DNA from 3 places in the Rahnella sp. ChDrAdgB13 genome. Region 1 is predicted to be linked to each of the others. Evidence: predicted binding sites of a transcription regulator. Region 1 holds the regulator's gene; each other region holds the start of a gene.
The links. Region 1 encodes PurR, which represses purine synthesis genes. Its sites were predicted from a motif close to CANGCAAACGTTTGCNTG; they were not measured.

Region 1 (10,348 bases):
AGATGATCGTGTTTATGGGCTCGTTTCTGGCCGTCACAAACCCGCCGGACTTTGATTACGGATCGTTTATGAATGACGGCGTCGCCAAAATTGCGGGCGTCATGCTGGCGGGGATCGCGTTCCAGGTTTTACGCCCAAGTTCGGATAAACGTAAAAGCCGTCGCATTATTCGCGCCCTGCGCCGCGACTTTATGGATCAGCTCAGCCGTAAACCTTCTCTGAGCCATTTCCAGTTTGAATCCCTGATTTACCACCGGATGAATCAGCTGAATCAGAGTAAAGACCAGATCTCGCGTACATGGCTGCTGCGCTGGGGGGTGGTGCTGCTCAATTGCAGTCACATCGTCTGGCAGCTACGCGAATGGGAAACGCGATCCGACCCGCTTTCTGCGGTACGTGATGTCTGTATTCATTGTCTGAAAGGCGTGATGACGGAGCGTGGCGTCAGCCATGCAAATCTGGATGGTACGCTGGCTGAATTACTGCGTATGAGTGAATCACTGGCGCATCATCCTGAACCGGCGGCGCGCGATCTGGCGGGAGTGATCTGGCGTTTATATTGCTCGCTGTCACAGCTACAACAGGCGATTTCAACGGATGACGGCCCGGCGGATCCTGCGCTTGCTGCCACAAAACCCGCCTGACCGTTAAGACTCAAAACGGGTTACGGAACATCGTAACCCAGAGCCGCTTTACGGATGCGGAACCACTGCTGGCGCGTCATCTCAAGCGATAATGATTTCAGTGCTGACGCCACGCGTTCGATTTTGCCCGAACCGATAATCGGCAACGGCTGTGAAGGCAGACGCATCACCCACGCATAAACCACCTGTTCAATGGTGTCTGCACCGGTTTCATTGGCCACGGCCTGAAGCTCGTCACGCAGCGGCTGGAATTCTGACTCGCTGAACAGACGACCGCCGCCCAGACAGGACCACGCCATCGGTTTGATACGCAGCTGCTGGCAGAGATCTAAGGTTCCGTCGAGAATAGCGGGCTGATGAATCGGAGAAATTTCTACCTGATTGGTGACCAGTGAGAACGGCAGGCGCGACTGCAAAAGGCTGAACTGCGCTGGCGTAAAATTGGAGACACCAAAGTGTTTCACTTTGCCGCTTTTATGCAACTGCGTGAACGCTTCTGCCACTTCGTCGGCATCCATCAGCGGATCAGGGCGGTGGATCAGCAGTAAATCCAGCGAATCCGTATGGAGATTGCTCAGGGATTTCTCAGCGCGTTCAACGATATATTTATGATCGGTAATGTAGTGACCAATCTTGTTGTCAGGGTTTGCTTTAGTCGCGATACCGCATTTGCTCACCAGCTGCATTTTTTCGCGCAACGACGGTTTCAGACGCAGAGCCGCGCCAAACGCCGCCTCACACTGATAATCGCCATAAATATCCGCATGATCGGCGGTCGTGATACCCAGCTCGATATGCTGCTCCATAAACGCCAGAACCTGCTGCGGCGTCATATTCCATTCCATCAGACGCCAGTAACCGCAAATCAGTTTTGAAAAAACCGGGCCTTGCGGCGAAATCGGAGTACGTGCTTCCATTATGATTCCCTTAAGTTTTTCGTATTTTCAAGCGACAGAATACACAACGTCTGTGATGCTGTATTGATGCGAAGCGGAAGAATTGCAAAGAAACAGACCGCCATCACGACCCTGACAATCTGCGTTACGTATTCAGAACAGTTCGGGTTGTTCCGGCAGCGGTTCGTCCGGCTGTTTTCCGGCACGTTGCTGGCGCGCTAAACGTTGCTGACATAAGCGCAGCACGTGGCGTTTTTCCGCATCGGTCATTTTCATCCAGCCAAAACGTTCTTCGCGGCTGCGCAGGCAACCACGGCAATAACCACGTTCATCGGCCTGACAAATTCCACGGCACGGACTGGGGATGTCGAAAAACTCAAGCTGCTGGGCCACACGCCCTCCGCAAATAACGGTGAACTTTTATTCAAGACGTTTTCTCGCCATCCCGCAAGATGATTTATCGCCCGATGTCTCAATCTTCAAATATCTGCAACACGGCGCTGCTACCTTACGCGTGGCTGTATATTCTGTCTGAAAACAGCCCTACTGTTTCCCCGACATCGATAAGAAAACAGATGTTTGCCCTCACCTCTGCCGGCACCCGCCGGCTCTTTTTTCTTCATTTTTCGCCCGCACAGTGATACTACGCAGGGTAAGTTTTTTCGAAAAGGCACCGTGCGCGTAGTCACAAGCGCCCCGGATACGATAGAAAGAGCCATGAATAAACGGTCGTATGCGGGGAGTACGCTCCATAATGTCATACCGATCAATCCCATAATTTCGGAGTTACTCAAAATGACTAAGCTTTTCACCCCTCTTGTTGTTGGTAAAAACACTCTGCCAAACCGCGTGTTTATGGCTCCACTGACCCGCCTGCGCAGCATTGAACCGGGTGATATCCCGACGCCGCTGATGGGTGAATATTACGCACAGCGCCACAGCTCCGGCCTTATCATCACCGAAGCGACACAAGTTTCCTTCCAGGCGAAAGGTTACGCGGGCGCACCCGGCCTGCACACGCCGGAACAGGTTGCGGCCTGGAAAAAAATTGTTGCCGGCGTGCATCAGAAAAACGGCCACATCGCCGTACAGCTTTGGCACACCGGCCGCATTTCGCACAACAGCGTTCAGCCTGACAACCAGACGCCGGTTGCGCCCTCAGCGGTCAATCCTAATACGCGTACCAGCCTGCGTGATGAGCAAGGCCACGCCATTCGCGTCGATTGCCCGACACCGCGCGCGCTGGAGCTGAGTGAAATCCCAGGCATTGTGAATGATTTCCGTCACGCAGCAGCCTGTTCAGCAGAAGCCGGTTTCGATTACATCGAACTGCACGCGGCGCACGGTTATCTGTTGCACCAGTTCATGTCTCCGGCCTCTAACCTGCGTGAAGACCAGTACGGCGGCAGCATTGAAAACCGTACGCGCCTGACGCTCGAAGTGGTAGACGCCGCCATTGACGCCATCGGAGCTGATCGCGTCGGTATCCGTATTTCCCCGATGGGCCCGTTCAACGGCCTCGACAACGGTCAGGATCAGGAAGAAGCGGCAATCTATCTGCTGGATGAACTTAACAAACGTAAACTGGCCTACCTGCACATTTCAGAACCTGACTGGGCGGGCGGCAAACCTTACACCACAGAATTCCGCGAAGTGATCCGCGCGCATTATCAGGGCGTGATTGTCGGTGCCGGTGCGTATACCGCAGAAAAAGGCGAAGAGCTGATCGAAAAAGGTTACATCGATGCCGTGGCGTTTGGCCGCAGCTACATCGCCAACCCGGATCTGGTCGAGCGCCTGAAATCACATGCGCCACTCAATGAACCAAAACCTGAAACCTTCTACGGCGGCGGTGCTCAGGGCTATACCGATTACCCAACGCTGTAATCAATAATAAATTTTTACACCTTCTTTGCGGCAGCCGATGCCCTCCGGTTGCCGCTTTTTTTGGTCACTCATTCAGCAACTGATTGCCGTTTTACGGACAAACCGGTCACTATCAGTTAGGCTTGAAATAATCATCATCATGCTGCGAATAAAGAGGAAATTATGCGTTTACTCCATACCATGCTTCGCGTCGGCGATCTGCCGCGTTCAATCAGCTTTTATACTGACGTTTTAGGCATGCGACTGCTGCGTACCAGCGAAAATACAGAGTACAAATATTCACTGGCCTTCGTGGGTTACACCGAAGAAAGTGAAGGCGCCGTGATCGAGCTGACCTACAACTGGGGCGTAGACAGCTACGACATCGGTACCGCCTATGGTCACATCGCGCTGGGCGTAGATAACGTTGCGCAAACTTGCGAAGACATCCGTAATGCGGGCGGTAAAGTGACGCGTGAAGCGGGCCCGGTTAAAGGCGGTTCAACCATCATCGCGTTCGTGGAAGATCCTGATGGCTACAAAATTGAATTGATCGAATCCAAACATGCCGGTCAGGGTCTGGGAAATTAATCCTTTGCAATAATGGCCTTAACCACTGACAGGGGCGCTGATGCGCCCTTTTTTATTGCCAATTTCTCCGTGCCCCTGTAACGGGTGACAAAATTTGTCATAATGCGCGCTGAATTCGATGAAGATTAAGAAGCTAATGGCCGAGAATAGTGACATTAACGCCCTGAAAGGTCGTTTTCGTGGTTTTTATCCCGTGGTGATTGATGTGGAAACCGCCGGATTTAATGCCAAAACTGATGCCCTGCTGGAAATTGCCGCGATCACGCTGAAAATGGATGAGGACGGCTGGCTGCAAAGCGACGAAACCGTACACTTCCACGTTGAGCCTTTCGAAGGCTCGGTGCTGGTGCCGGAAGCGCTGGCTTTCAACGGTATTGATCCGACCAACCCGTTGCGTGGTGCGGTCAGTGAATACGAAGCGCTGCACGAGATTTTCAAAGTTATCCGTAAAGGGATGAAAGAACAGAACTGTAACAGGGCGATTATCGTGGCGCATAACGCCAATTTTGACCACAGTTTCCTGATGGCCGCCGCCGAACGTGCGGGGCTAAAACGCAATCCTTTCCATCCGTTTGCCACCTTTGATACCGCCGCGTTAAGCGGGCTGGTGCTCGGGCAAACCGTGCTGGCGAAGGCCTGTATCAGCGCCGGTATCGTGTTTGACAGCAGTCAGGCGCATTCCGCCCTGTACGACACTGAACGCACAGCAGAACTGTTTTGCGAGCTGGTGAATCGCTGGAAACGCCTCGGCGGCTGGCCGCTGGCACTGTCTGCGGATGAAAACGAAGTGGAAGAAGCACCGGAAGAAAATCAGCAATAATTTTCGCGGCTTTCATGCAGTCGAAATGACAAATAAAAAGAGCGACATAATGTCGCTCTTTTTTTACCGGTAACCCCGGGTCAGGCTGACGGTATTTCTGAATCGCCCTGAATTACTCTTCAGAGGATTTGTATTTCTCAGCCGTTTCTTTGATCAGCTGTTGCAGTTCACCGCGCTGGAACATCTCAACCACGATGTCGCAACCGCCAACCAGCTCACCATCAACCCACAGCTGCGGGAACGTTGGCCAGTTAGCAAATTTTGGCATCTCAGCACGGATATCCGGGTTCTGCAGGATATCAACGTAAGCGAAACGCTCGCCACACGCAGACAGCGCCTGAACAGCCTGTGCTGAAAAACCGCAGCTTGGCAGTTTTGGAGAACCTTTCATGTACAGCAGAATCGGGTTTTCAGAAACTTGCTTCTGAATTTTTTCAATCGTTGGAGTGGTCATTTCTTGCTTCCTCAAGCCGGTACAGGCTGTCACGGTCATTACTCTTCACGCGCAGCACACAGAGACGGTGTGCAATCACAATGCTTTCTATTGTAACGATGGCTGCCACCAGATAAAAACGCCAATTTTTGTGGGGTCTTTCTCAATACTGGCATTTCGCTAAACAATCTTTTGCGCTTGCGTTCAGGTTCACATATTTAAAGATTCATCGAGAATAACATTTTTGCCGTTCCACGATAATGTCAGATTTGCAAAATCCCATTCTTTAACTTAAATAATAACATGATGAAAAGTGGTTATTTTTTTGACTAAAAATGGCGGTTATTTCGACATAAAAAAAGCTATTAACTTTTTCTCACAATATGATCTAGAATCGAGGCAATTCGTGCTGTTTTGTCTCGTTCTTTTAGGCAATACTCTGACATCCCTGATGTTTAACCCTACCACTCATGGTAACGAAGCTATGCGCTTACTGTTCACGCTTTTTGTGCTGCTCTTTACCCAGCTGTTTCTGAATATGGCTCATGCGTCGCCACAGACTCGTGTCGCTGCCGACCAGCGAAAGAGTCATGTTAACCAGGTCACGCCGGAAGAACGCCGAAAGCGAAAAACGGCAGCCGCGAAAACCAGCAAGAAAACCAAAGTCGCGCCGGTTTCAGAACCTAAAACTCAGGAAAAAAATTCGAAGAAGAAAGTCAAAAGTACCGAACTGGTTAAGCGAAAGACGTCTTCTGAAAAAACAGTAAAAAAGACGCGGGCCGAGAGTAAAAAAGAAAAAACACTCAAGACAACCCGGGCCGAGGCGAAAGCAGGGAAGGAAACGAAAACCCGCTCTCTCGCTAAAAACAGCAGTGAAAAGGCCAGTAAAAAAGAAGCGTATGGCCGCCACCGCAAAGGCAAAAAGTTACGTGAAGAAGACAGTAAACCGATAACGCTCAGCGCAACACACAAGAAACGTTATCAGCACGCACAACAAACCGCGATGACCAAGCTGATGCACCAGGTCGGCAAACCTTACCGCTGGGGCGGAACGTCACCGAATACAGGTTTCGATTGCAGCGGACTGGTTTACTACGCATACAAAGATTTGATCCGTATTAAAATGCCCCGCACAGCGAATGAAATGTACCACTTGCGCGATGCGGCCCCGGTCAAACGGGGTGAATTAGAATCCGGCGATCTGGTTTTCTTCCGGATTAATAACCGCGGCGCCGCAGACCATGTCGGTGTTTACGTAGGAAACGGGAAGTTTATCCAGTCACCGCGCACCGGCGAAGACATTAAGATCACCTCACTGGGTGACGATTACTGGCAAGATCATTATGTAGGCGCACGACGGGTAATGACCCCTAAGACGATCCGATAATAAACAATTCGTTAAGTCTGAAGTTTCGCTAATCAGCCATTGAATAGCATTTAACGAAGAGTTTCTGCAGGGAAGAGTATCGGCGGAATGGGTGACTGCGTAAAATTGAAAAGGGCGATTCCTGTTATAGGTAATCGCCCTTTTTATTGCGGCTTTCGCGCAAATCAGTTCATCACTGCGGTGAAACTGAAAGCAATAATCACGAGCAAAGCGCAGACCGTAGTGATCAAAGAAAATTTCAGGTTGCTGTCCATTAAACCCCCTTACGGATCAAATTGTGGCGTTCGTATAGCCACACTGAATGTGTGCCAACGCATTTTCTCATAATTCGCATTGAAAATCTTGTGCTGAATGACACCAGGTTCATGACAATTTTACTTCCACTTTCCTGCATTATAAGTGAAAATTGTCGGTTACCACGCCTGTGTGCCGGTCGATTTCACCCGAGAGCATTTCACGCCTCACTCTGAAGAATCCACCCAACGATTTCACTGCCCTTTTCGAAGTCAGCAGTTAAATCCACGCAAGCAAACGATTAACATAATGCTAACGTGCTGAAACACGTGAGCACAGGAGTCATTTTTTACATGGCAACGATTAAAGATGTCGCAAAGCGCGCTGGCGTTTCCACCACAACCGTGTCGCACGTCATCAATAAAACCCGTTTCGTCGCCGAAGAAACCCGAGCCGCGGTTCTCCTTGCAATCAAAGAGTTGCACTATTCTCCCAGCGCTGTGGCACGCAGCCTGAAGGTCAATAACACCAAAACGATCGGTCTGCTGGCAACGTCCAGTGAAGCGCCCTACTTCGCCGAAGTGATTGAGGCCGTGGAGAACAGCTGTTTCTCAAAAGGCTATACGCTGATTTTGTGTAACTCACACAATAATCTGGAGAAGCAACAGGCCTACCTGCAAATGCTGGCGCAAAAACGCGTCGACGGTTTACTTGTGATGTGCGCGGAGTATCCGGACGAATTGCTGAATATGCTTGAAGAATACCGCTCTATCCCGATGGTTGTGATGGACTGGGGCGAAGCGCGTAAGAATTTCACCGACAGCATTATCGATAACGCGTTTGAAGGCGGCTATATGGCCGGACGTTATCTGATTGAACGCGGTCATCGCGATATCGGCGTGATCCCTGGGCAACTGGCGCGAAACACCGGCGGCGGCCGTTTCCAGGGCTTTGTGAAAGCACTGACGGAAGCCAATATTCCTCTTCGTGAAGAATGGGTCGTTCAGGGCGACTTTGAGCCGGAATCGGGCTATCAGGCCATGCACAAAATTCTGATGCAGAAAAACCGCCCGACGGCTGTATTCTGTGGCGGTGACGTGATGGCGATGGGGGCAATCTGTGCCGCCGATGAACTGGGCCTGCGCGTACCGCAGGATATTTCCGTGATTGGCTATGATAACGTGCGTAACGCGCGCTATTTCTCACCGGCACTGACGACAGTTCATCAGCCAAAAGAACGTCTGGGCGAAATGGCCTTTACCATGCTGCTGGACAGAATTATCAGCAAACGCGAAGAGTCGCAGACTATTGAAGTGCATCCCAAACTGGTTGAGCGCCGTTCCGTAGCCGACGGCCCGTACCGCGATTACCGCCGTTAACTTTCAATAAACGCCTGTCCCGCAGGCGTTTTTTTCTCAGTCGCGCAACCATTCCCGGTTCATCGTTTCCGTGTCTCCCATGTATTCAAGCAGCCAGGCCAGCGAAGGCGACGGATTGCTCTGATCCCACGTCAGGCAGCACGGGCTGTCCGGAAAGGTATTTTCCAGCGACAGTACCTGTAATTTTTGCTGTTCAATCCAGGGTGTCACGCGGTGAACCGGCATCATGCCAACACATAAACCTTCGTTCAGACATTCCAATGCACACGTCCAGTCGGGAACCACCAGCCGCCGCTGGTTATCCAGCGTCCAGGTATCGCGTTTCGGCAATGTCCGCGATGTATCTTCCAGGCAAAGCGCCGGATAAGGCCGTAACTGATCGTCACTCAGTATTCCCTGCGTCTGGGCCAGCGGATGTTGCGCGCTAACCACACAATGCCAGTCCATAAAACCCATATCGCGGAAATTGAACCGTCCACCGACGGGGATCGCCCGCGTCGCGCCGATGGCGACATCCGCCCGCCCGTCGACCAGCGCGTCCCAGACACCGTTAAAGACTTCCGAATGAATGATGAGTTCGGTATCAGGGAAATGGCGATAGAAATCCAGCACCAGCCGCCGTGTCCGCGCAGGTTTAACGATACGGTCAACGGCCACCCGTAATTCTCCGCGCCAGCCATTGGCGACCTGCTGACACTGGCGGCGGGTCGCTATCATTTTTTTTGTCAGAACCCGCGCTTCGTCGACAAAAACTTTACCGGCAGGAGTCAGAATAACGTCGCGATGTCTGCGTTCAAACAACGGAACGGCCAGCCATTGTTCAAGCTGGCGAACGGTGTAGCTGATGGCAGAAGGAACCCGGTGCAAGTCCTGCGCGGCAGCGCTAAAACTGCCTGTTCGGGCGACGGCATCGACCACTTCAAGTGCATATTCTGACCACATCGTTTAGCCTTCAATATTTTTGATAGCAGATTGCAAATATTAGCGTTTCACAAGCCTGTTATCAAAGCGTTAAACTCCGCATCCGATACGATTTCCGCGTCAAATCATCTGCAATAAATAAATTAAAGAGACAATAATGAAACCCTCACTTGGATTTATGCTCTATCTTGCCGGGCTGAGCATGCTTGGCTTTTTAGCGACCGATATGTACCTTCCGGCCTTCAGCGCGATGCAAAGCAGCCTGATGACCAGCCCGGGCATGATCAGCGCCAGCCTGAGTATTTTCCTTGGCGGCTTTGCCATCGGTCAGCTGTTGTGGGGGCCGTTGTCCGACAAGATTGGCCGCAAGCCGGTATTGCTGATTGGCTTAGCGCTCTTTGTCGTCGGTTGTCTGGGCGTGCTATGGGTTGAGAATGTCCGCGCCCTGCTGGCGCTGCGTTTCCTGCAAGCTGTCGGCGTCTGTGCCGCCGCCGTCACCTGGCAGGCGCTGGTGGTAGATCGCTTTTCTGCCGATGTTGCTAAAAAAACCTTTGCCAGCATCATGCCACTGGTTGCGCTTTCCCCTGCTCTGGCACCTTTGCTGGGCGCCTGGGTTCTCAACCATTTTGACTGGGAAGCGATTTTCGTTCTGCTGACCGCCGTAGCCGTTATCTTGCTTATCACCACGTCCACACTGCGCGAAAATGCGCCAGAGGTTCATGCTCCTGCTGATAAAACCGGTTTCGCGAAACTTCTCGCTTCCCGGGTTTACAGCGGTAACGTGATGATTTATGCCGCCTGCTCTGCCGGCTTTTTCGCGTGGCTGACTGGTTCCCCGTTTATTCTCAGCGACATGGGGTATTCGCCGGGTGTGATTGGCCTGAGCTATGTTCCACAGACCATTGCTTTCCTTCTGGGCGGTTTTGGGTGTCGTGTGCTGATCAGCAAAACGGATGGGAATAAGATCCTGCCGTGGCTGCTGGCAGGTTATGGCGTCAGTGTGGCGGGTTTGTTCGGCGTGGCTATATTTACTGATGCGAGTCTGGTGAGTCTGTTAATTCCGTTCTGCCTGATGGCTTTGGTGAATGGCGCGATTTATCCCATTGTCGTCGCAAATGCATTAATGCCATTTCCTGCTAATACAGGTAAGGCCGCGGCGTTGCAAAATACACTGCAG
Region 2 (10,348 bases), on a different contig from region 1:
TAGCGGTTAAAGCCGGCTCAGCCCTGCAAATCTTTCCGTACGGCCTGAGTGAACTGTTCCATCGGGCAGAAGCCCTGCTTATCCACTTTGCAGCCTTCGATTTGCAACGTGACGCGCTCAGGAGGATTTTTCAGGCTCAGGGCTACGTTGTTACGGATCTGACGTGCTGTCGGATAAACGTATTCGATCTTCATCAGATCTTTATCCGCTTTCTTGTCATGCCAGCGCTGGAAAACCACCGTACCGCTGATTGGCGTACGTTCAAATTGTCCCGGCAGGGTGTAATCCTGCGTTTTCAGTGCCGCAAGCAATGAAGCGATGTTCGAATCATGCCCGACCAGCAGAGCCAGTTTTGCCTGCTGTGCAGCTTTCTCATCCGCGGTCGAGGCCTGTTTCGGATCAAGCGCGCCGGAGATGAACGTCAGTAAAGGCTTCGCGGCATTGGCAGCAATCGCCGGAGAGCCAAACAGCGTTTCGTGATACAGATTTTTGATGGTTTCCAGTTTCGTCCACTGATCGTCTGTGCTGATTTTCCCCCACGCTACATCCTTCAGCGGGAAACCTTCGTAATACTGGAGCATGAATGCATCTGCCGCACCGGTTGCCATACGCAACGGCCCGGTAATTCCCGGTTCTTTACCCTGCGTCAGCACTACATCCGAAGGCTGAGACGCCAGATCGCATTGCTGTTTCTCTTTGCAGATTTTGCTGTTTTTATAATCGAGAATATTTTCGAGCAACGCATAGTTCGGCTTCAGACGCTGATTCAGGCCCGGCAAACCGCCCTCGCCCGCGTGCTGGCTGATGGAATTCAGCGCACTGGTTTTAAAACTGTCATTCACTTCGGCGGTAATGATCGGGTTGAATACCGGATCCATTTTGCCAATTTCTACACGGTTGATGACCGGCACATCACAGCCAGGAAATGCGCCGGTAGTGATATGTTTCGCGGTATCAATTGTACGCGGCAGGCTGTTGGCATAGGCGAAAACCTGCTGAGTTTCCGGGCAACCCGCAGCAGGCAGAAGCTTATCTTTCGCCAGCCATGCGCGAAGGTAATGCCCCATATGCTCGGAGATTTGGCCGCCTTTCGGGGTCAGTAAACCCCCTTCTGTTTTCCAGACCGGCCAGGTGTGCGTGGTAGATTCCGCCAGGACATCACCATAATTCACCAGCGGTGCACGGATGCCGTGACGGCTGAGAACCAGCACCTGTTGCAGTTCCAGGTTATCGGATTGTGCGGCCTGAGCGGCGGGCAGTGAGAGTGGTAACAAGCAGGCAAGTGCGGTTAAAGCGAGATAACGCGACGTTGTTTTCACGAGTGTTCCTCTTTATGAATATTCCCTGAAATAAAAAAAGTACCGCACTCATTCTGCGTTCAACAGATTGATAAGTGCGGTGAATTTTCAGCATAGGTGAATATTGAGAAAAAGAGGGAGATCGTGCTCACAACCCCGGCCTGCACTGTCACAAAAGTGTAACAATGCAGAGCATCAGAACTGATACCTCAGCCAGGCGAAGAACACGTTGCCGTTGTTGTAGGTTCCCGGAATATACGTGGCCTGGAAAGTCAGCTTGTTATAACCGATGGAGGCCAGCGGTAAAACGATAGGAATAGGAATATATTTATAGTCATCACGCGCCGTCACGGCGGCCGTATAACCCAGACCTAAACGGAAATCTTTATCCTGCGCAGGTGTCCATATTTTCTCCCAGCCATAACCGCCGATCGGCTCCCATTTATTGTGCGAGTCTTTAAACGCCATAAAATAAATGCCGTTCCAGTTTCCTTTATCATCATAACGGGAAATACCGTAACCGCCGCCCCATGGTCGCTCGTTATATTTGTCAGTTTTCTCTTTATCGTAGGTCAGCCGGTTATGCCAGGTAATAACCGGCAGATACAAATCCTGAGAATCAGAGTCATTCCAGGTGGTGGAGACTTTGTCTTTAAAATCGGACCAGACATTGGCTGCCAGCGATTTGTATTGCACGGTATCCGGATCGCTGACCGGATGTATTCCACTGTTGTTGGCCCACAGGTTTGGGCTAAAAATTACAGACATTAATAAACCGACATCCCTGAGATTTTTCTTATTTACCATATTCAACGTCACTCCTTATCGAAGCAATATCATAAACAAAGCATAAGAAAACAGGTTAAACAGGGTTGTAACAAAAAACGTTTAGACACTTAATTCCCTGAAAATTAAGGGGTGGAGACTTAAATTATCAGAATAGTCTGTAATGCTTCTGACTGTTTTAAATTTAATAAAGGTATTTATTAAGTAAAGAAATTCAGTTAAAACTGAAAGCGGAACCAGCCAAACAGAACATTTCCTTTTGTATTCGTCCCCGGCACGTAGGTCGCCTGGAATGTCACCCGCGAATATCCGGCAGACACCAGCGGTAACACCATAGGGAAAGGCACGTAATCATAGTTGTCACGTGCAGAGATGGCAGCAATGTATCCGGCTCCCAGGCGAAATTCCTGATCGCTGAAAGGCTGCCATATCTTTTCATATCCATATCCGGCAACGGGTTCCCAATGATTAAAGGAATCTTTAAACGCCATGGCATAAAGCGCGTGCCAGTTTCCTTTATCGTCATAACGTGAAACGCCGTAACCGCCTCCCCACGGATGTTCATTATATCCGTCAATTTGTTTTTTACTGTGCGTGTGACGATTATGGCGGGTTAATACCGGAATAAAGAGATCTTGCTGTTGAGGTTTATTCCAGGTTTCAGCGATATTATTTTTAAATGAAGACCACAGCCCGTCATTATTTTCTTGTGAAGACATTTCCTGCTGCTGATAATTAGCAACATTTTCCTGCGCCTGTCCATTAATTGACATTAATAATGTACACGTCAAAAGTGAATAAGAGAGTATTGCGCGAGAATTCGCGGAGATTATATTTTCCATTGGCGTAAATGCCCTGTTGAGTTGACCAGGGCATTATATGGCGCTTAACATATATAAATATTTAATAATATATTCAGTAAATATAAACTACTGAGACCCAGATATGCTATTTCATTGTAAAACAGCCGGTTACAAATTTACCCAGCGGCCGTTTTTGACATATCTTCTTACACTCACGAAATTAATATCATGATTAGTTTATTTTTTGATATTCAGACATAAAAAAATCCGCAGGCTTTCGCACTACGGATTTTTATTACTGAAGCTTTTTAATGATTAGCCCAGCTGTTTACGCGCGTTGCGGAACATGCGCATCCACGGGCTGTCTTCACCCCACTCTTCCGGGTGCCATGAGTTGCTGACGGTGCGGAAGACACGCTCAGGGTGCGGCATCATGACGGTGACGCGGCCTGAGAGGTTAGTGACTGCGGTGATACCGTTCGGAGAACCGTTAGGGTTGGCCGGATAGTTTTCAGTCGCCTGACCGTTGTTGTCGACAAAACGCAGCGCCACCAGATTGCTGTGTTCGATCTGTGCCAGATGCGCAGCATCACGCACTTCCACATGGCCTTCGCCATGGGAAACGGCGATTGGCATACGTGAACCGGCCATGCCCTGCATGAACATTGACGGGCTGGCGGTCACTTCTACCAGGCTGAAACGCGCTTCAAAGCGATCAGACAGGTTGCGCACAAAGCGCGGCCAGTGTTCAGCGCCCGGGATCAGTTCTTTCAGATTCGACATCATCTGGCAACCGTTACACACGCCCAGCGCCAGAGTCTGCGGACGGTGGAAGAATTCAGCGAACTCTTCACGCACGCGGTCGTTGAACAGGACAGACTTCGCCCAGCCTTCGCCCGCGCCCAGCACGTCACCGTAAGAGAAACCGCCGCACGCAACCAGCGTATGGAAGTCCTGCAAATCACGACGACCGGCCAGCAAATCGCTCATATGCACGTCAACCGCATCGAAACCGGCGCGATGGAAAGCCGCCGCCATTTCAACGTGGGAGTTAACGCCCTGCTCACGCAGCACGGCCACTTTCGGACGCGCACCTTTCACAATATAAGGCGCAGCCACATCTTCGTCCGGCGCGAAATTCAGTTTCACGTTCAGGCCAGGATCAAGATCGCTGGTTTTGGCCTGATGTTCCTGATCGGCACATTCGGGGTTATCGCGCAGGCGCTGCATCTGCCAGGTGGTTTCTGCCCACCAGGTACGCAACGTGGTGCGGCTTTCGCTGTACACCGGCTTATCGTCCTGCGTGATGATGAAGCGGTCACCGGTTTCAACAGTACCGAGGTAATGCGTGCAGTCAGCCAGCCCAAACTGTGCCAGCGTATGTTCGACGGCTTCACGGTCAGAAGCGCGAACCTGAATCACTGCACCCAGTTCTTCGTTAAACAGCGCCGCCAGAGAATCGTTGCCCAGAGCGGCGATATCCGCCGTCAGGCCGCAGTGACCGGCAAAGGCCATTTCCGCCAGCGTGACCAGCAAACCACCGTCGGAACGGTCATGGTAGGCCAGCAGTTTCTGTTCAGAAACCAGCGCCTGCATGGCGTTGAAGAAGCCACCTAGCAGTTCAGCACTGCGCACATCCGCTGGCGTGTTGCCGAGCTGACGATAAACCTGCGCCAGCGCCGTCGCGCCCAGTGCGTTGTGACCGGCACCCAGATCCACCAGCAGCAATGCGGTGTCGCCTTTATCGGTGCGCAGTTGCGGCGTCACGGTATGACGCACGTCTTCGACGCGGGCAAATGCCGTGATGACCAGAGACAACGGTGACGTCATCTCGCGTTGTTCGTTGCCTTCCTGCCAGCGGGTTTTCATCGACATGGAGTCTTTGCCCACCGGAATGGTGATACCCAGTGCCGGGCAAAGCTCTTCGCCCACCGCTTTCACCGCGGCATACAAACCGGCATCTTCGCCCGGGTGGCCGGCCGCAGACATCCAGTTAGCAGAAAGCTTAACGCGTTTCAGGCTGCCGATTTCGACCGCGGCCAGGTTCGTCAGTGCTTCACCGACGGCCATGCGGCCGGAAGCGGCAAAGTCCAGCAAGGCGATTGGCGCACGTTCGCCCAGAGACATCGCTTCACCGTGATAGCTGTCGAGGCTGGCGGTAGTGACCGCGCAGTCAGCCACCGGGATCTGCCACGGTCCCACCATCTGATCGCGTGCAACCATACCGGTCACGGTGCGGTCGCCGATGGTGATCAGGAAGGTTTTCTCCGCCACAGCAGGCAGATGCAGCACGCGGTTTACCGCTTCGGCAATCTGAATATTTTCGCCGTTGAGATCATCTCCCTTCGCTTTGAGCGTGGTGACGTCACGGGTCATTTTCGGGGTTTTACCCAGCAGTACGTCCAGCGGCATATCAATCGGCTGGTTATCGAAATGGCTGTCTTCAAGAGACAGATGCATTTCTTCTGTGGCTTCACCGATCACCGCGTACGGTGCGCGCTCGCGTTTACAGATCGCATCGAACTGCGCCAGCTGAGCCGGTGCAACCGCCATGACGTAACGTTCCTGCGATTCGTTACACCAGACTTCCAGCGGGCTCATGCCCGGTTCGTCGTTCAGGATGTCACGCAGCTGGAAGCGGCCGCCGCGGTTGCCGTCGCTGACCAGTTCCGGCATCGCGTTGGATAAACCGCCAGCGCCCACGTCATGGATAAACAGAATCGGGTTAGCTTCACCGAGCTGCCAGCAGCGGTCGATCACTTCCTGGCAACGGCGTTCCATTTCCGGGTTGTCGCGCTGTACGGAAGCAAAATCCAGATCCGCGTCAGACTGGCCGGAGGCCATTGAAGAAGCCGCACCGCCGCCCAGACCGATATTCATCGCCGGGCCGCCGAGCACAATCAGTTTCGCGCCAACGGTGATTTCACCTTTCTGCACGTGATCAGCACGGATGTTGCCGATACCGCCCGCCAGCATGATCGGTTTGTGATAACCGCGCAGCTCAGGGCCATTGTGGCTGTTGACGTTTTCTTCGTAAGTACGGAAGTATCCCAGCAGCGCCGGACGACCAAATTCGTTGTTGAAGGCTGCGCCGCCCAGCGGGCCATCAGTCATAATATCCAGCGCGGTAACGATACGATCCGGCTTACCGAAATCTTCTTCCCACGGCTGTTCGAAGCCCGGAATACGCAGGTTAGAAACCGAGAAACCGACCAGACCGGCTTTCGGTTTTGCACCGCGACCGGTTGCGCCTTCGTCACGGATTTCGCCGCCGGAACCTGTCGCCGCACCCGGCCACGGAGAGATCGCCGTCGGGTGGTTATGGGTTTCAACCTTCATCAGGATGTGCGCCTGCTCCTGATGGAAATCGTACAGACCGTCTTTCGCATCGGCGTAGAAACGGCCGACCTGCGAACCTTCCATCACGGCAGCGTTATCTTTGTACGCAGAAAGCACGTGATCAGGCGTCTGTTCGAAGGTGTTTTTGATCATCTTGAACAGGGATTTCGGCTGCGTTTCGCCGTCGATAATCCAGTCAGCGTTGAAGATTTTATGGCGACAATGCTCTGAGTTTGCCTGTGCGAACATATACAGTTCGATGTCAGTCGGGTTGCGCCCCAACGACGTAAAGGCCTCCATCAGGTAATCAATTTCGTCCTGCGCCAGCGCCAGACCCAGTTTGGTATTGGCGGTTTCCAGCGCGATACGGCCTTCGCCGAGAATATCGACATGCTGAACCGGTGCAGGCTGTTGCTGCGCGAACAGCGCGCTGGCGTCTTCGAGTTTGCCAAAGACGGTTTCCATCATGCGATCATGCAGCAATGCGCCCAGCTGCGACCATTGTGCTTCGGTCAGTTCAGGAGCCTGAACATAAAACGCCAGACCGCGCTCAAGGCGAAGAACCTGAGATAAACCGCAGTTGTGTGCAATATCAGTCGCCTTGGAAGACCACGGAGAAATGGTGCCAGGACGCGGGGTAACCAGCAGTAAACGACCTGTTGGCGCATGTTCAGCGAGAGAAGGACCGTATTTCAGGAGGCGTTGCAGCTTGGTTTGTTCGTCCGAATTCAGCGGCGCGCTGACATCGGCAAAGTGTACATATTCGGCGTAGATATCATTGACCGGAAGGCGTGCTTCCTGACAGCGGGATAATAATTTGTTAATGCGAAAAGCCGACAAAGCGGGCGAACCACGCAGTATTTCCATAATCACAGATCTCTCGTCTTCGAAGACACTGACCACAGTGCTTCATTGGGCGCAACAGGGGGAAAACGCGGGCTATTATAAAGAAAGCTTGCGGCATACGAAACCGTTTGCGTCGGGAATATTGATATTCACTCATAACCTTATAAATATTGCGGTTAATATGAATAATGTTGCAGACTGCCGTTTTGTTGAGCAAAATGCGTCAGCACTGGGGATATAACCATAGAAACTGCACAGCACATCGTAAAAAAACAAGAGCGCCGCAGCGAGATAACTATTTGACGCGACTAAAAATTAACTATGTTCTGATGGGGATTGCCGCCCTGTTGCTGGCTCTGGCCTTATGGCCTGCCGTTCCGTGGCACAGAGGCGAAGGCGACCAGTTGGATCAGATAAAATCCCGTGGAGAATTGCGCGTAAGCACGCTCAATTCTCCACTGACTTTTATGGACTCCCCGGAAGGAAATCTCGGCTTCGATTACGAACTGGCTAAACGCTTCGCAGATTATCTGGGCGTAAAGCTGGTGGTGAATCAGCACACCACGATCGAGTCCATGTTCGACGATCTGGACAACAACAAAACCGACATGCTGGCTTCCGGGCTGGTGTATAACAATGCGCGCCTGAAAAACTACCGTGCCGGGCCGGAATACTATTCCGTTTCTCAGCAACTGGTTTACCGGCAGGGAGCCGCGCGCCCGAAAAGTTTTGCGGATGTAAAAGGTACGCTGGTGGTTTCCGCCGGCAGTGCGCACATCCTGACGCTGGAAGCTGCCGCCAAAAAATACCCCAATCTGACGTGGACCACGACGGACAAACTTTCGCCGCGCGATCTGTTACAACAGGTTGAGAACGGCAAACTGGATTACACGCTGGGAGATTCCGTCACCATCGCACTGATGCAGCGCGTTTATCCGCGTCTGGCCGTGGCTTTTGATGCCACGGAAGATGAGCCGGTGACCTGGTATTACCGCAAGGAACCGGATGACGACAGCCTTTCTGCGGCGATGCTGGACTTTTTCAGCCAGATTTCCGAAGACGGTACGCTGGAGAAACTTGAGGAGAAATACCTCGGGCACGTCGGCGATTTTGATTATGTCGATACGCGAACTTTCCTGAACGCCATCGACAGTACGCTGCCGGTTTTGCAACCGCTGTTTGAAAAATACGCGGATAAAATTGACTGGCGGCTGCTGGCGGCGATTGCCTATCAGGAATCCCATTGGGATCCGCAGGCAAAATCTCCGACCGGCGTGCGCGGCGTGATGATGCTGACTCGCACCACAGCGGATGGCCTGAATGTCGATGACCGGACCGATGCCGAGCAAAGTATTCGCGGAGGCGCTCTGTATCTGTCGCACCTGATGGATAAGATGCCGGAATCGATTCCCGAAGATGAACGGATCTGGTTTGCGCTGGCAGCATACAACATGGGTTACAGCCACATGCTCGACGCCCGTAAGCTGACGGCGCAGCAAAAAGCCAATCCGGACAGCTGGGCCGATGTGAAGCAGCGTCTGCCGATGCTCAACCAGAAGCGCTATTTCAGCCGCACAACGTATGGCTACGCGCGCGGCACGCAGGCGTACAATTATGTGGAAAACATCCGCCGCTATCAGCTCAGTCTGGTCGGGTATCTGATGGAGAAAGAGAAGCAACAGGCGCAGAAAGCGGCGTTGCAGGCTCAGCTGGGCCAGGGTTATCCGGTCGTGGACGCAAAAGAAGCCCTGGCGCCGTAGCATTTATAGCAACGAGCGGGCTTATTCTTCAGAGGTATTACCGGCTTGCGCAGCGCGCTCTGCCAGCCGCAGCGCCTTTTTCTGGCTGCGGCGTAAACGAAAGAAAGCGCTCAGCTGTTCGGAACATTCTTCCGCTAAGACGCCCGGCAGAATTTCTACTCGATGATTCATGCCCGGATGGCGCAAAACGTCCAGCAGGGAACCGGCGGCACCGGTTTTGGCATCCGCTGCGCCATACACCACGCGACGGATACGGCTGTGGATCATCGCCCCTGCGCACATAACGCAAGGCTCAAGCGTGACGTACAGCGTGGCGTCCAGCAGACGGTAATTTTGTACAGCACTTCCGCCGAGGCGCAGCGCCATAATTTCCGCATGCGCAGTCGGATCATGATGCCCGATAGACCGGTTCCAGCCTTCGCCAATCACCTGATTGTCCAAAACCAGCACAGCGCCCACCGGCACTTCGCCTTCATCCTGCGCTTTCAGCGCCAGATTCATGGCATATCGCATCCAGTGTTCGTGTTCTTTCATTTCTGCAAACCCGTTACATAACTCTGCGTCCGACACTTCAACCTCAATCTCTTTTTAGCGGCCAGCAGTATACCTGCGTCATCCCAATGCAAACAGGCCGGAAACCGGCCTGTTTTAGAATGATAGTTAAGACGAAGGTCCGGCGGCGGAATTATTCCAGTTGCTGGAGTTCGCCCTGCTTGCTGACGCGAAAGCGGTGCTCGCAGAAAAACAGCAGCGGGTTGTCCTGTTTGCTGTCGCTGTAGCCACTGTAAAGTTTCAGCGGAGAACCGATGCGGCGTTCAAGCTGAACCACTTTCTCCTCACCCAGGCAGCGCAGAGGCAGCACCCAGCCGCCTTTACCGCGCGCAATGCGGCTGCCCACCAGACGCACTTTTGGCAGAAACAGCGACGCGTTATACACCTGCTGAACCAGATTTTCCGGCGATCCGGTGATCAGCCACACTTCGGTATCATCACTGTCGAGGTATTCACGCAGCCGCCGCTGTACAACCGGGAACTCCACCACTTTGTGGCGAAACGCGGTGACAAACTGCAATTCCAGCGCTTTAAGCCGGGCTTCGCTGTGACCAAAAGTGATCGACCAAAGCAGCAAACTCATCGGCCAGCGCGCGGCCCGCCCGTGCATCAGTAATCCAATCGCCACCAGCGGCAAGACCGGGATCACCAGAATCAGGTTCTGCGGCATCCGCCGGAGCAAAAACCGCAAAAAACTCCCGAACATGTCCTGCTGGTGCAGTGTTCCATCAAGATCAAAAAACACGACCCGTCGATCAGGCTTCGTACTCAATCCGTTACTCCTCGGGATCGTTGAACCCCATCAGCCAGGTAAAAATAAAACCAGCCAATACCGTAATGACTAAACCGGCGAGATACAACATGACTTTGCCGGAAATAATGGTCAGCGCCAGCGGCAATCCGGAAATACCAAAAGTGATCACCGTCGCGACTTTCCAGTAACAGATTAGCGCACCGCCGACCG
Region 3 (10,348 bases), on a different contig from region 1:
CAATGCGCGGTGCGATCAGCGTCTGCCACTGCGGCTCGGTGGCGTTTACACTTTTATAGAGACCAAAGTTTTTACCGTCTTTGTTCGAACGGATATAGAAGTGGTCCAGATAATGATCGAGCGCGTATTCATGATCTTTACGGCGCGACAGGAACACTTTCGGCGTCGCCTGCGGATCATCGGCATCCAGCAGCAGGATCTCGGACGTCGTGGTGCTGTCGAGGTGGATCAGGATGTATTTTTCTGAGGTGGTTTTATCCAGCCCGACGTAAAACGTGTCGTCTTTTTCTTCGTAAACCAGTTTGTCCGTTTTCGGATCTGTGCCGACGACGTGGCGGTAAACCTGATACGGCAGCAACGTTTTCTTATGCTTACGAACGTAATACAGCGTCTGAGAATCGTTTGCCCATTCGCTGCTGCCGGAAGTGTTTTTCAGCAGATCGTCAGTCCAGGTTTCATCATCCAGATTTTTAATGCGAATGTCGTACTGGCGGCGGGACAGGAAATCTTCGGCCACGGCCATGAGTTTATTGTCCGGGCTAATGTCTAAGCCGCCCAGCGTATAAAACTCGCCATCGCTGGCACGTTCATTTCCGTCGATCAGCGTCTGCCATTGTTCATGTTCGGCGGCGGGCTGACGCAGATAAATTGCGTATTCGTTGCCCGGCTCGTAGCGGGTCTGATAACGGTAGCCGTGTTTGACGTAAGGAACGGAGTGATCCTGCTGCGCAATGCGCGCGACCATTTCCCCGTAAAGCGTTTCACGCAGCGCCTGATGCGGCAGCATCGCCTGATCGGTGTATTCGTTTTCTGCCGTCAGATACGCCAGAACCTGAGGATCGGCGCGGTCATCGTCACGCAGCCAGTAGTAATTATCGACACGGTCATCCCCGTGTACGCTCAGTGTTTGCGGGCGTTTTTCAGCCTTTGGAGGTGTCATCATCTCGGATCTCTTTGTCCTCTTTATGGTGTGACAAGAGTGACAGGTTTAGACGGGGAAACCAAGAGACGGAATGTGCGGGAATTAGCGGGAATGTGCGCCCGTCAGGGGTTGCGGGCGCAGGGGAAAAACTCAGACCGGCGTGCTGTAACTGATTTCACCGAGCTGGCAGTTAAGCGTGACGTCGTAGGTCTTGTCGGCATGATCACCGCGGACTTTCAGCGGGATATCCCATTTCTTGTTATCACCGGTGATGCTGCCGGCATCAACCCATGCAACCGGCGTTGAGGTGCCGAGCGCTTTTTTATCAGCATCCCAGCGCGGAATGCGGTTTTGCAGAAAATCGCGTTTCACCAGCGCCGCGAGTTCATCTTTCGTCGCATTCGCGCAAGGTGTGACCGTCGCCGTTCTCACTTCAGGCTCATCGGCCTGAGCAGTCTGGACCAGACCGCTCATTCCTGCGACTGCCATTACCGCGCTCAAGATTATCTTTTTCATCGTTCGTCTTCCCAGTCTTTGTCTTTTATTACGCTGACCTTGCCGGAACAATAACCATACAAACCGAAAGGTCATCACTTGTGTCAGACAATATAATCATCAACAAGCCAATAACACAACATTAACAATCAGACGAACAATGCAAAACGCGATATAACTCTTTTAGCGCAAAATAATCGCTTTGCAGTTTTTGCCTTTGATTTTCCCTTCCAGCAGGCGTTGCAGGGCTTTCTTCGCACTCTTCTGACGGATAGCAACGTAAGCGTGGATCGGGAACATATCAATTTTACCGACTTCTGCCGCGGTCAGCCCGGCATCGCCGGTCAGCGCGCCGAGAATATCGCCGGGACGGATTTTGGCTTTACGACCACCGTCGATACACAGCGTGGCCATTTCAGCATCCAGCGCCACCGGCGTTGCCGCCAGCGCCTGCGCGGCAGGTTGCCAGGTGAACCGCTGACGGGTGTAATCTTCCAGCGCCGTTACGCGTGGCATTTCCTGCGGAGTCACCAGACTGACCGCCAGACCGCTGGTTCCCGCACGCCCTGTACGGCCTACACGGTGAACGTGAACTTCCGGGTCGAAAGACAGTTCATAGTTGATGACCAGACCTAACTGTTTGATGTCCAGCCCGCGCGCCGCAACGTCGGTTGCGACCAGCACACGGCAGCTGCCATTGGAGAAACGCACCAGTACACGGTCACGGTCACGCTGCTCGAGGTCGCCGTTCAGCGCCAGCGCACTGATCCCTTTGGCCGCCAGCGCGTCACACACTTCCTGGCAGTCACGCTTGGTATTGCAGAACACCACGCACGATGTCGGCTGATGCTGGTACAACACCGCCGCCAGCAGGGATAAACGCTGATGTTTATCCGCTTCGATAAACACCTGCTTGATGTCTGCCACATCATCTTCGCCTTCAATTTCCACTTTCAGCGGTTCGCGCTGGAATTTGGAGCTGATGCGTTCAATGCCGTCCGGATACGTCGCGGAGAACAGCAGCGTCTGGCGGGTTTGCGGCGTATAGCTGACCACATCTTCGATATCTTCACTAAAACCCATGTCCAGCATGCGGTCGGCTTCATCGAGTACCAGCACTTTCAGATCATCCAGCTTCAGCGTGCCTTTGCGCAGGTGTTCCTGAATACGGCCCGGCGTGCCGACCACGATGTGTGGCTGACGGACCAGCGATTCGTTCTGAGGGCCGATTGACTGGCCACCGCAAAGGGTCAGGATTTTGATGTTCTGGGTAAAACGCGCCAGACGACGTAATTCTTTACTGACCTGATCGGCCAGTTCGCGCGTCGGACAAAGCACCAGCGCCTGCGCCACAAACTGTGAAACGGTGATGCTGTTCAGCAAACCAATGCCGAAAGCGGCTGTTTTACCACTGCCGGTTTTGGCTTTGGCGCGGACGTCCTGACCTTGCAGGATAGCGGGCAAAGAGGCTTCCTGAATCGGGGTCATTTCGGTGTAACCCAGTTCATTCAGGTTGGAAAGTTGCTCAGCGGGCAATGTCAGGACAGAAAAGGAATGCGTGCTCAAGGCGATAACTCTTTATGTGAGGCAAAAATCGGGGCAGCGGCAGAAGATCTGGCGCCATGGTTTGCTAAATGATAACAGAGACGCCCGCAGACTGCCTTAAACAGCAGAAAACCGGCTTAAAAAATCCTGTAAATCCCCTTCTGACATATGCAGGGAATTTTTCAAACACACTGCGCAATCGTTTTCGTCCCCGATAATTTCAGATATACTGCGGCCCGAAATTCTTACTTTCCTTCATCAAAGATCTGGGTACGAAGCTATGTTAACCATTGGTACTGCACTGCGCACCGGCGCCACCCGCGTCATGTTGTTAGGCTCTGGCGAGCTGGGTAAGGAAGTGGCGATCGAATGTCAGCGCCTGGGTCTGGAAGTGATCGCTGTCGATCGCTACGCGGATGCACCCGCCATGCAGGTCGCTCACCGCAGCCATGTTATTAACATGCTCGATGGCGATGCGCTGAAAGCCGTTATTGAAAACGAACGCCCTGATTTTATCGTGCCGGAAATTGAAGCTATTGCCACCAGCATGCTGGTCGAGCTGGAAAAACAGGGCCATAACGTGGTGCCGTGCGCCGAAGCGACGCGTCTGACCATGAACCGTGAAGGCATCCGTCGTCTGGCCGCGGAAACCCTGAAACTTCCGACATCGACGTATCAGTTTGCTGACGACGAAGCGACTTTCCGTCAGGCCGTAGACGCAATCGGTTACCCGTGCATCATCAAACCGGTGATGAGTTCATCCGGTAAAGGCCAGAGCCTCATCCGCAGCGCTGAGCAGTTACAAACAGCCTGGGATTATGCCCAGCAAGGTGGCCGTGCCGGTGGCGGACGCGTCATTGTTGAAGGTCTGGTGAAGTTTGATTTTGAAATTACGCTGCTGACTATCAGCGCCATTGACGGCATTCATTTCTGCGCGCCAATCGGGCACCGTCAGGAAGATGGCGATTACCGTGAATCCTGGCAGCCACAGCAAATGACCGAACTAGCATTGCAGCGCGCGAAAGATATCGCGGAAAAAGTGGTGAAGGCGCTGGGCGGCAAAGGGCTGTTTGGCGTTGAGCTGTTTGTCTGTGGCGATGAAGTGATTTTCAGCGAAGTGTCACCGCGTCCGCACGATACCGGAATGGTCACACTGATTTCTCAGGATCTGTCCGAGTTCGCCCTGCACGTTCGCGCATTCTTAGGTCTGCCGGTCGGGAAAATCCGCCAGTTCGGCCCGTCGGCTTCCGCGGTTATCCTGCCGGAACTGACCAGCAACAACGTTTCTTTCAGCGGGCTGGAAAACGCGCTGACGGGTTTCAATCAGATCCGTCTGTTCGGTAAACCGGAAATCAGCGGCAAACGCCGTCTGGGCGTGGCGCTGGCGATTGCCGAGAACGTTGAAGACGCGGTTGAGCAGGCGAAACAAGCCGCAGCGGCGGTCACCGTTAAAGGCTGATGCCTGAATAAAGATGAAAAAAAACCGGACTCCGCAAAGGGTCCGGTTTTTTATGCCTGATATGTGCTTATCAGAGCGGAAATTTACTCGTCTTCGTCATCAAAGATAACGGTCACGCGATCGCCTTTGTGCGTTTCACGGATTTCTTCCGCAACGGTTGCAATGGCTTCGCCGCTGCTCATTCCGGTTTCCATTAACTGGCGGATACGATCGGCGGCCTGTTCTTGTTCGGAATGTGATAATGAAGGCATACCTGTCAGCATGGGAGATTCCTGTTGTACGTTAAATCGGCCCGCAGGCTGCGGGGTTGCACAGTATACGCCTTATTGCTGCAAATCGCCTGTGCTGCTTTCAGGCAGCCGAATCTATGTTAGGATCGGCGCTATAATACGTTTTAATTGCGCCCGGAAGCTCTTACCTGCCATGCAATCCACCCGTTCCGTAAATTTTCATACTTTGCCTTATCATCCCGATGCGCTGTCCGAACAATTTTCTGCGCTCTCAGCTTTGCCGTGGGCCATGCTTTTGCATTCCGGCTCTGCGCAGCATCAGCATAACCGCTTTGATATTCTGGTGGCGGATCCGCTGATCACACTGACGACGCGCGGTGAGATCACGCAGGTTGAGCAAAACGGTGAAGTGACGTCACGGAAAGACGATCCGTTTGCCCTGCTGGAGGAATACCTATCGGCATCCGGTTTGCAGGCGGAAAGCTCGCCTGATTTTCCGTTTCTGGGCGGCGCGCTCGGGTTGTTTGGCTATGATTTAGGACGGCGTATTGAGGCACTGCCCGACACGGCAGAACAGGACATCGCCCTGCCGGATATGGCGGTGGGTATTTATGACTGGGCGCTGATCGCCGATCACCATCTGCAACGTGTGATGCTGATTTGCCACCATGACGTTTCCGTCCGCCTGCACTGGCTGGCGCAACAGAAGGCCACCGCCGCGCAACCTTTCCGGCTGAAAGCGCCGTGGCAGTCCAACATGAGCCGCGGGGCATACGGTGAAAAATTCCGCCAGATTCAGGAATACATTCACAGTGGTGATTGCTATCAGATTAACCTCGCGCAGCGATTTTCGACACACTATTCCGGCGACGAGTGGCAGGCATTTTTGCAGCTGAATAGTGCAAATCGAGCCCCCTTCTCGGCGTTTCTGCGTTTAGCTGAAAATACGGTGATCAGTCTGTCGCCTGAACGCTTCATCTGGCTGAAAGACCATCAGATCCAGACGCGCCCGATTAAAGGGACGTTGCCGCGCAGCGAGGATCCCGCAGAAGATGTGCGTCAGGCTGAGCGTCTGGCGGCATCGGAAAAAGATCGTGCGGAAAATCTGATGATCGTCGATTTATTGCGAAATGACATTGGCCGCGTTGCCACGCCGGGCAGCGTGCGCGTTCCCGAATTATTCAAAGTCGAGCCTTTCCCTGCGGTTCATCATCTTGTAAGTACCATCACCGCAGAACTGCCGGAAGCGTGCCACGCCAGTGCGTTGCTGCGCGCCTGTTTTCCTGGCGGCTCAATTACCGGTGCACCGAAAGTCCGCGCAATGGAAATCATCGAAGAGCTTGAGCCACAGCGACGCAACGGTTACTGCGGCAGCATTGCATACATCAGTTGCTGCGGCACGATGGACAGTAATATCACCATCCGCACGCTGCTGACGGCGAAAGGGAAAATTTACTGCTGGGCAGGCGGCGGGATTGTGGCCGACAGCCAGGAACAGGCAGAATATCAGGAAACGTTCGATAAAATTGCCCGCATACTGCCTCAGTTAGGAGACGTTCAGCCGTGACTTTGCTGGAACAACACGCACCCGTGCAGACTTTTTCCCCCGCGGTGGAAGATTTCATCCTGCGTTTTCAGTTGCAGCAACCGCGTATGCCTGCCCCCGCATTGCGCGGAACCCGTCACGCCGCCGTCTTAATTCCGATTATCTGCCGGAAAGAGCCGACAATCTTACTGACGCGCCGTTCCGATCAGCTGCGCAAACACCCCGGTCAGGTCGCCTTTCCCGGCGGCGCAGCCGATGCAACGGATACCTCAATTATTGCCACCGCGCTGCGGGAAGCTCAGGAAGAAGTCGCCATTGAGCCGGAACAGGTACACGTTTTAGGCACGCTTTCACCGCAGGACAGCAGCAGCGGTTTCCAGGTGACGCCGGTTGTCGGGCTGTTGCCGGTCGATGTTACGTTCCATCCGGCTGAGGATGAAGTCGCCGAGCTGTTTGAAATGCCCTTGCAGGAAGCGTTTGATCTTGCCCGCTATCACACTCTGGATATTCATCGCAGAGGCATCCATCACCGGGTGTATTTATCCTGGTATCAGCAGCAATTTGTCTGGGGACTCACGGCGGCGATCATCCGCCAGCTCGCCCGGCAGGTTGAAGCCTGAGCCCGCTGATTACATTCCGATCACACTTTTGCATCAAATAAGTTTATTTCATGCGAAAAATGAAACTTTTGCCCCTCAGGCCTTTTAAACTATAGATTGAGCCACAAGTTGAGTTGTGGCTGTCAGGGATCCCGTTCCCTGCCGTAATTCATTACAGGAGTATTCGACGTGATTAGCGTTTTCGACATGTTCAAGGTCGGGATTGGCCCTTCCAGTTCCCATACTTTGGGCCCGATGAAAGCCGGGAAACAGTTCGCTGATGACCTGCTCGAAAAGGGCATGATGCCTGCCGTTACGCGTGTCGCCGTGGACGTTTTTGGTTCCCTGTCTCTCACAGGCAAGGGCCACCACACAGATATCGCCATTATTTTAGGTCTGGCGGGTAACCAGCCAGATACCGTCGACATCGACGGCATTCCCCATTTTATTCGCGACGTTGAGCAGCGTCAGCGCCTGCCGCTGGGTGAAACTCAGCATGAAGTCGATTTCCCCCGTGACACCGGCATGGTGTTTCGCGGTGAGAATTTACCGCGCCATGAAAATGCGATGCAAATTCATGCCTTTGCGGGCGACAAAATGATTTACAGCAAAACCTACTACTCCGTCGGTGGGGGTTTTATTGTCGATGACGAGCATTTCGGTCAGCCGGTGCTTGATGAAGTGACGGTCCCTTACAGCTTCAATTCCGCCAGCGAAATGCTGGCCAAATGCAAGGAAACCGGCCTTTCGTTGTCAGGTTTGATGATGAAAAATGAGCTCGCCCAGCACAGCAAACAGGACATCGAACAGTATTTCGAGAAAATCTGGCACACCATGCAGGCCTGTATCGACCGTGGCCTGAATACGGAAGGCGTTCTGCCTGGCCCGCTTCGCGTTCCGCGTCGAGCGTCTGCCTTGCGCAGAATGCTGGTGTCCAACGATAAACTGTCTAATGACCCGATGAACGTGATCGACTGGGTGAACATGTTTGCCCTGGCCGTGAACGAAGAAAATGCGGCCGGCGGGCGTGTGGTGACGGCGCCGACGAACGGCGCCTGCGGGATTGTTCCGGCGGTGCTGGCGTATTATGACCAGTTTATTCAGTCAGTCAGCCCGGATATTTACCTGCGTTATTTCCTGACCTCCGGCGCGATTGGCATTCTTTACAAGATGAATGCGTCGATTTCGGGTGCGGAAGTCGGCTGTCAGGGCGAAGTCGGCGTGGCCTGTTCTATGGCCGCGGCGGGCCTGACAGAACTGCTGGGCGGCAGCCCGGAGCAGGTGTGCGTGGCAGCGGAAATTGGCATGGAACACAATCTGGGCTTAACCTGCGACCCGGTTGCCGGGCAGGTTCAGGTTCCGTGCATCGAACGTAACGCGATTGCTTCCGTAAAAGCCATCAACGCCGCACGCATGGCCTTGCGCCGGACCAGTGAGCCACGCGTTTCGCTGGATAAAGTGATCGAGACCATGTACGAAACGGGCAAAGATATGAACTCGAAGTACCGCGAAACGTCCCGCGGCGGTTTAGCCATTAAGGTTCAGTGCGACTAATCATTTGCAGGATTTTTCGTCTCCAGGCGGCTGGCGGGTTGCATCATTTTTGGCCCGCTTGCCGCAGGAAATACCACTCCGGTGGGAGCCGGTAGCAATAAAACCTTCGCTAACAACAACCTGTTGTATTATCAATACATAATGGTAGTGACACTTGCATTATACCCTGCAGGTACGGCATGCTGATTTCCGCCTGATTTTCCCGTTCAGAGAACCTCTCTATACACTGAAGATACATGCAAAAAATGTACAGAAAAACATACGTGACAACGTCACCGATACGGATTTTCTTTGATTTTTGCCGGGAAAATTAGGGAGTTTTCCATAACTCAGGGAGAGCGTCCGGCGATTTACAGCTACTATCAATAATAACAACACGGCTGTTACGCATCGGTAAACCTTTAATAATAATAATTTTGAGCCTGCATTTAACACGGGATAAAAGGATTAGAACGATGCTGTTCTCCCAGACCGGTCTTGCGAAGTATCGTTACTATCGCATTGCGCTTGCCTGCGCAATGGGGATATGTACATTGCTTCTGACTCTTGGCATTCGCATTTACGAACAAGCTCAGGTCATCGCAGAAGATCAACAACGCGTGGCTATCCACACCGTTGAAAAATTGGAGAAATTACTTGAACCTGCGTCACCCGCAGGAAGAGCGATTCCTATCGACCAGACGCTAAGCTGCAACGCGCTGCAACCGGTCATGCAACAAACTGTCGCCCGTATGCAAACGCTGCGATCCATCAGCCTGGTCAGTAATGGCACCATCATCTGTTCGAGCCTGATCGGGGCTTTAGATCTTAATTTCAACAAAACACTGCCTAATCTGGCACAGGGTAAAACTCAGCTAGATCTGCGTGCGTCAAAATGGAGCAAGGTGGATGCGCCGACGCTGGTTCTCTGGCAACCGACCACGCCGGATAATCTCAACGGCGAGCTGTTTGTTTATAACATCGGTGTCCTTTCGAACTTTCTGCTTGAGCCGCAACCCCCCTACGCCAGCCACATCGTATTAAATGTCGGAAGACAAAATCTCGAATACGGCAGTGACGAGATTGTGGAAAGCAGTCACCTCCCGCAGCCAGCATTGCTGAGCGTCAGTTCTGATAAATACGATTTTTCCGTATCGCTTTATGGCGAAGAAGCCAGCGATTTAGCCTGGAGTGAACTGTTATCTCATCTGCCCCTTTCTGTATTAATCAGCCTGCTGACCGCCACCGCGGTTTATCTGCTTTCCGGCAGCCGGATCAGTCTGGCTTATCCGATCAGTCACGGGATTTCGCACCGCGAATTTAAGGTCTACTGCCAGCCCATCATTAACAGTACCGATGGCCGCTGTATCGGCGTAGAAACCCTGATGCGCTGGAAAAATCGCCGTCAGGAATGGGTGTCGCCCGATGTCTTTATTCCGCTTGCTGAACAGCACGGGTTGATCATTTCGCTTACGCGATATCTGATTCAGACGGTTGCGAATAACCTGGAAGTGTTCCCTGCCACACCCGGTTTTTACGTCAGTATTAATGTCGCAGCGCAGCATTTTAATAACATGGAAATTGTGGATGACATCCGCAAAATCTGGCTTCCGGCGCAGCCTTCGGTATCCCTGATGCTGGAACTGACCGAACGAACACGTTTGCAGGAATTACGCGCGGCAGAAATTTCACAGCTGAAAGAAATGGGGATCCTGCTGGCCATTGACGATTTCGGCACCGGTCACAGTTCGCTGAGTTATCTCAAGACACTGAACCCTGACGTACTCAAAATTGATCAGGCCTTCACAGCGTCGATTGGTACGGACGCGATTAACGCGACGGTCACCGACACCATCATTACGCTGGCGCAACGCCTGAATCTGAAGCTGATTGCCGAAGGGGTGGAAACGCGTGAACAGGTGGAATATCTGCGGCAGCGCAAAGTAGATTCATTGCAGGGTTACTATTTTGCCCGGCCAATGCCGATTGAAGTGTTCCCTGTCTGGCTTGAGCGCTATA

Region 2: purL (phosphoribosylformylglycinamidine synthase) is a predicted target of PurR. The motif match lies at 7,190-7,207, and genes of this name have one in related genera.
Region 3: purT (formate-dependent phosphoribosylglycinamide formyltransferase) is a predicted target of PurR. The motif match lies at 3,155-3,172, and genes of this name have one in related genera.

What each region holds. Positions count from the first base shown of each region.
Region 1 covers NZ_JAEMGT010000054.1:4,399-14,746, reverse strand. The annotation lists gene J8X26_RS15230 (FUSC family protein) at 1-644, shown strand, start outside; gene J8X26_RS15225 (aldo/keto reductase family oxidoreductase) at 665-1,561, opposite strand; gene J8X26_RS15220 (DUF1289 domain-containing protein) at 1,694-1,933, opposite strand; gene J8X26_RS15215 (alkene reductase) at 2,336-3,427, shown strand; gene gloA (lactoylglutathione lyase) at 3,590-3,997, shown strand; gene rnt (ribonuclease T) at 4,134-4,817, shown strand; gene J8X26_RS15200 (Grx4 family monothiol glutaredoxin) at 4,930-5,271, opposite strand; gene J8X26_RS15195 (C40 family peptidase) at 5,735-6,637, shown strand; gene J8X26_RS28050 (YnhF family membrane protein) at 6,802-6,891, opposite strand; gene purR (HTH-type transcriptional repressor PurR) at 7,225-8,250, shown strand; gene punR (DNA-binding transcriptional activator PunR) at 8,287-9,192, opposite strand; gene punC (purine nucleoside transporter PunC) at 9,329-10,348, shown strand, end outside.
Region 2 covers NZ_JAEMGT010000001.1:26,797-37,144, reverse strand. The annotation lists gene agp (bifunctional glucose-1-phosphatase/inositol phosphatase) at 18-1,319, opposite strand; gene pagP (lipid IV(A) palmitoyltransferase PagP) at 1,494-2,066, opposite strand; gene pagP (lipid IV(A) palmitoyltransferase PagP) at 2,303-2,857, opposite strand; gene purL (phosphoribosylformylglycinamidine synthase) at 3,203-7,096, opposite strand; gene mltF (membrane-bound lytic murein transglycosylase MltF) at 7,372-8,832, shown strand; gene tadA (tRNA adenosine(34) deaminase TadA) at 8,854-9,366, opposite strand; gene yfhb (phosphatidylglycerophosphatase C) at 9,518-10,156, opposite strand; gene J8X26_RS00150 (PTS transporter subunit EIIC) at 10,161-10,348, opposite strand, start outside.
Region 3 covers NZ_JAEMGT010000065.1:1,188-11,535, reverse strand. The annotation lists gene J8X26_RS16850 (S9 family peptidase) at 1-943, opposite strand, end outside; gene yebF (protein YebF) at 1,073-1,438, opposite strand; gene dbpA (ATP-dependent RNA helicase DbpA) at 1,601-2,983, opposite strand; gene purT (formate-dependent phosphoribosylglycinamide formyltransferase) at 3,243-4,421, shown strand; gene J8X26_RS16830 (YoaH family protein) at 4,505-4,684, opposite strand; gene pabB (aminodeoxychorismate synthase component 1) at 4,845-6,218, shown strand; gene J8X26_RS16820 (CoA pyrophosphatase) at 6,215-6,817, shown strand; gene J8X26_RS16815 (L-serine ammonia-lyase) at 6,986-8,350, shown strand; gene J8X26_RS16810 (EAL domain-containing protein) at 8,806-10,348, shown strand, end outside.